DNA from 2 places in the Kitasatospora sp. NBC_01300 genome. Region 2 is predicted to be linked to the other one. Evidence: riboswitches for the same ligand, from Rfam matches in the RefSeq annotation. Region 2 holds a riboswitch; the other holds the start of a gene.
What was found. A riboswitch is a leader RNA that binds a small molecule or an ion and turns the genes downstream of it on or off. The one in region 2 is predicted to bind glycine.
Positions count from the first base shown of each region.

Region 1: linked by a shared signal. The riboswitch ahead of gcvP (aminomethyl-transferring glycine dehydrogenase) and the one ahead of gcvT (glycine cleavage system aminomethyltransferase GcvT) in region 2 are both predicted to bind glycine.

Region 1 covers NZ_CP108408.1:6,648,504-6,650,885, reverse strand. Annotated here, with positions in the region: gene gcvP (aminomethyl-transferring glycine dehydrogenase) at 1-900, opposite strand, end outside; glycine riboswitch at 1,138-1,241, opposite strand; partial or broken gene OG556_RS29055 (PRC-barrel domain-containing protein) at 1,465-1,827, shown strand; gene OG556_RS29050 (DUF2382 domain-containing protein) at 1,933-2,382, shown strand, end outside.
Region 2 covers NZ_CP108408.1:2,744,483-2,746,864, reverse strand. Annotated here, with positions in the region: gene gcvH (glycine cleavage system protein GcvH) at 1-163, opposite strand, end outside; gene gcvT (glycine cleavage system aminomethyltransferase GcvT) at 372-1,493, opposite strand; glycine riboswitch at 1,725-1,830, opposite strand; gene OG556_RS12140 (enhanced serine sensitivity protein SseB C-terminal domain-containing protein) at 2,017-2,382, shown strand, end outside.

The DNA of each region.
Region 1 (2,382 bases), 3.9 Mb from region 2:
GTAGCCGGCGTGCGGGCCGCCGAAGCCCATCGGCACGCCGAAGCGCTGCGAGGTGCCGCAGGCGATGTCGGCGCCGAGCGAGCCCGGCGAGGCGAGCAGGGTCAGCGCCAGCAGGTCGGCGGCGACCGCGACGATCGCGCCGAGGCCGTGCGCCTGCTCGATGACCGGGGCGAGGTCGCGGACCACACCGGTGGCGCCCGGGTACTGGAGCAGCACGCCGAAGACGCCGCGCTCGGCGATCTCGGCCGGGATGCCCTCGGACAGGTCGGCGACGACGACCTCGACACCGGTCGGCACCGCGCGGGTGTTGATCACCGCGGTGGTCTGCGGCAGGGTCTCGGCGTCGACCAGGAAGACGCCGCCCTTGACCTTGGTGACGCGGCGGGCCAGCGCCATCGCCTCGGCGGCCGCGGTGCCCTCGTCGAGCAGCGAGGAGCCGGAGGTCGGCAGGCCGGTCAGGTCGGAGACCAGGGTCTGGAAGTTGAGCAGCGCCTCCAGGCGGCCCTGGGAGATCTCCGGCTGGTACGGCGTGTAGGCGGTGTACCAGGCCGGGTTCTCCATGACGTTGCGCAGGATCACCGGCGGGGTGAAGGTGCCGTAGTAGCCCAGGCCGATCATCGGCTGGAGCACCTGGTTGCGGCTCGCCAGCTCGCGCAGTTCGGCGAGCACCTGGGCCTCGCTGCGGCCGCCGGGCAGGTCCAGGCCGGTGATGGAGCGGATCGCCTCGGGAACGGCGGTGGCGGCGAGTTCGTCCAGCGAGCCGTAGCCGATGGACGCCAGCATCTTCTGCTGCGCGGCGTCGTCGGGGCCGATGTGGCGGTTCTCGAAGGGGCTGGCCAGCTCAAGCTCGGTGAGGGTCGAGGCGCCGGTGGGGCGTCCCGCGTTCGGCTGGGCGTTCATGGTGGTCGAGGCCTCCTGGTCACGGACCGGCGGGGGTGCGCACGCCGGCCGGCCGGAGCCGCTGCGGACAGCGGCTCGACCCGGGCGGGCGAACCCGACAGGCCTCCCCCTCTGTCATCGGGACCTGAGAGCTTCACCCGCACGGCGCGCTGTGGGCACGCCGCCGGCTTGCACCGTCGGTGAGGGTGGTGCCCGTCGGCTCCCTGCCGACGGTCCTGCCCTGCTTTCCAGAGTGACCTAGCCCACACGGTACGGATGCCTGAGAGATTCCGGGGAGGAGTTGCTCCTTCGGCGCCCCGACCAGCACTTTCCGTGGCCGGGGACTCTCCCGAGCGGGCTCGGCGGTCGCCGCCCAGGGTACCAGCGGCAGGCCCCCCGATCACGGTCGCGTCGGGCCACTCCGGGTCTACGCGCGTCCCCCGGACGGTCCAGCCCGGAGCCCGTCCGGCGCACCCCGGTCGCGCCCGTCCGATTCATGGCCTTTGGTGTGAAGTGGCAGGCGGAACGGGTGCTCCGGCCACGGTCCTGCGGGAGTTCCGCAGGCGCAGCGCACTGGAGGAAAGAGTGCAAACCGATATCGATCCCCGGGACCTCATCGGCCACAAGGCGGTCGACCGCAACGGAGACAAGATCGGCACGGTCGACGAGGTCTACCTGGACGACGCCACCGGCCAGCCGGAGTGGGCGGCCGTCCGGACCGGCATCTTCGGCCGGGACGCCTTCGTCCCGCTCACCACCAGCGAGTTCTCCGGCGACGAGCTCCGGGTGCCGTACGACAAGTCGCTGGTGAAGGAGTCGCCGGACTTCGGCGTCGGCCAGCACCTGTCGCCCGCCCAGGAGCTCCAGCTCTACCGCTACTACGGCCTGGACACCCCGGCGAACGGCCGCCCGGTCGGCCGGGACGGCGACCGGACCGTCGGCCGCGAGAGTGACCGGCCCGTCGACCGCGAGAGTGACCGGTCGGTCGGCCGGGACGGCGACCGCCCCGCGCGCCCCGACCTCGACTTCGGCACCACCCCGGCGGCCGAGCCCGTGAAGCCCATCGCCTTCCACACCCTCGACCCCGCCCCGACCACCACCCCCGCCGACCCCACCGGCACCGCGACGGAGGTCAACGTGCGGACCCTCAACACCCCCGCACCCGCGGCCGCCCACACGACGACCGAGCCCAAGCCGCAGCCCGCCCCGATCGTGACGACCACCGCGACCACGAACTCGGCCGTGGCCCCGCCGGCCTCGGAGCGTTCGACCGGCCCGGCTTCGTCGTCCCCCAACGGCCCGGTGGAGATCACCTGCCGCGAGGAGCGTCTGGACATCACCACGGACTGGCACGTCGTGGGCACCGCGAAGCTGCGCAAGTACGTGACCAGCGAGCAGGTCGAGCGCCGCGTCCCGGTGGTCCGCGAGCGCGTCCGGGTGGAGCGGATGCCGGTGAGCGAGGCCGAGCGCGCCTCACTCACCGAGAAGGAGATCGCCGAGGCG
Region 2 (2,382 bases):
CGCCCGCGGTCACGTCGTCGCCGACCTCGGGCAGCTGCACGTAGACGATGTCACCGAGCGCGTCGGCCGCGTGGGCGGTGATGCCGACCGTGGAGACACCGCCCTCGATGGCGGTCAGCCACTCGTGCTCCTTGGTGTACTGCAGGTGCTGGGGGTTGCTCATGGCGTCATTCTCCAGGATGGGAAGCGGGTACGACGAAGCGGGCCGCCGCACGGACGGCTTCGACGTGGATCAGGCGTGGATCAGGCGTGGTCCAGGCACGGTCCAGGCACGGTCCAGGCCCGGGTCGGACCTGGGCCTGGCGTGGCCCGAGCCCGGGTCGGGCATGGTGCGGGCCCGGGTCCACGGGGTCTACGGGGAGGGCTGGGCCTCAGCGGGCGCGCTTGTAGAACGGCAGCGCCACGACCTCGACCGGCTCGTGCTTGCCGCGCACGTCCACCGCGACGGTGGTGCCGGGGGCGGCGTGGGCCGCGTCCACGTAGGCGATCGCGATCGGCCGGCCCAGGGTCGGGGACGGGGCGCCCGAGGTGATCCGGCCGATCGGGGCGCCGTCGGCGGAGACCACGGTGTACTCGGCGCGCGGGACGCGCTTGCCCTCGGAGACCAGGCCGACCAGCACCCGCGGCGGGTTGGCCTCGGCCTCGGCGGCGGCCTTCTCCAGCGCCTTGCGGCCGACGAAGGTGCCCTCGTTGGTGGTCTTGTCGAAGCGCACGACCCGGCCCAGGCCCGCGTCGAACGGGGTCAGGTCGGTGGAGAGCTCGTGCCCGTACAGCGGCATGCCGGCCTCCAGGCGCAGCGTGTCGCGGCAGGACAGGCCGCACGGGACCAGGCCGCGGCCCTCGCCGGCGGCGGTCAGCGCCTGCCAGACCCCCTCGGCGTCGCCCGGGTTGCAGAAGATCTCGAAGCCGTCCTCGCCGGTGTAGCCGGTCCGGGCGAGCAGCACGTCGCGGCCGGCGACCTGGGCCGGGAGGATCGCGTAGTACTTCAGGCCGGGCAGGTCGGCGTCGGTGGTCCCGGCCAGGATCGCGGTGGCCTCCGGGCCCTGGACGGCGATCAGCGCGTAGGTGTCGCGGTCGTCCGTGACGACGGCGTCGAAGCCCTTGGCACGGGCGATCAGCTCGTCCAGCACCAGCTGGGCGTTGGAGGCGTTGGCGACGACCAGGAAGGCGTCCTCGCGCAGGCGGTAGACGATCAGGTCGTCCAGGATGCCGCCGTCCTCGGCGCAGATCATGGTGTAGCGGGCGCGCAGCACGCCCAGCGCGGAGACGAAGCCGACCAGCGCGTGGTCCAGCATCTCGCCGGCCTGCGGGCCGGTGACGGTGATCTCGCCCATGTGGGAGAGGTCGAACAGCCCGGCCCGGGTGCGGACGGCGAGGTGTTCCTCGCGCTCGCTGCCGTAGCGCAGCGGCATGTCCCAGCCGGCGAAGTCGGTCATGGTCGCGCCGAGGGCGCGGTGCAGCGCGTCGAGCGCGGTGAGGCGGAGGGACGACATGGCCTGGAACTCCTCGGTCGGGGCACTCATGGGTGCACGCGCCGGAACCGGACCCGCTCGGGGGCCGACCCTGCGCGCGGGCATGCGGCGGCGTGGGTCTCCCCATCTGTCGTCGAACCTGAGAGCTTCACCGCCCACGCGCCCGCAGCTGTTTCCAGCATCCAGGACAGCATGGTGGCTTGCACCGTGGGTGGGCGCGCGACAGGGCCGTGCGCCACTTTCCAGATGTGCCTAACCCGTGCGGTAAGGGGGCCTGAGAGATTCCGGGGAGGAGTTGCTCCTTCGGCGCCGGCTGTGCCGCCTGACGGGGCACTCCGGGCTCTCCCGCGCGGGTTCGAGCGGCCGGTATGGAGTTGTCGGTCCGCCGGCGCGCCGCGCCGTCGAACGCGCACATCATGGCACGTCCGCGCCGACGGCGGGAGAGGGGACCCGGTCACACCCCGCCACCACGGACGCAGCCCTAGACTGCTGCGCGTCGGCGCAGCAGAGGGCGGCCGACCGGCAGAGGGCGGATCAGGCGCGCATGGGGTACCCGGTGGAGCAGCAGCAGGGGTGGGGCGGGCCGGAGTCGGCGCCGCCGGGCGGCGGGTGGCCGGCCAACGAGCTGGAGCAGGTGCTGACCGCCGCGCTGGGCGACCCGGGTGCGACGCCGCGGGTGATCGAGGTGCTGGCCCGCAGCCAGGTGTGGATCCCGCTGCCGGCCGGCGGCGACCCGCAGGGGCCCGCGCTGGACCTGCCGACCATCGAGCTGGCCGGCGAGCCGTACGTACCGGTGTTCTCCTCGCAGGAGGTGTTCCTGCGGCAGGCGCCGGGGATGGCCTTCGCGGTGGCGCCGGTCTGGGAGTTCGCCCGCGGGCTGCCGCTGGGCGTGGGCATCGCGGTCAACCCG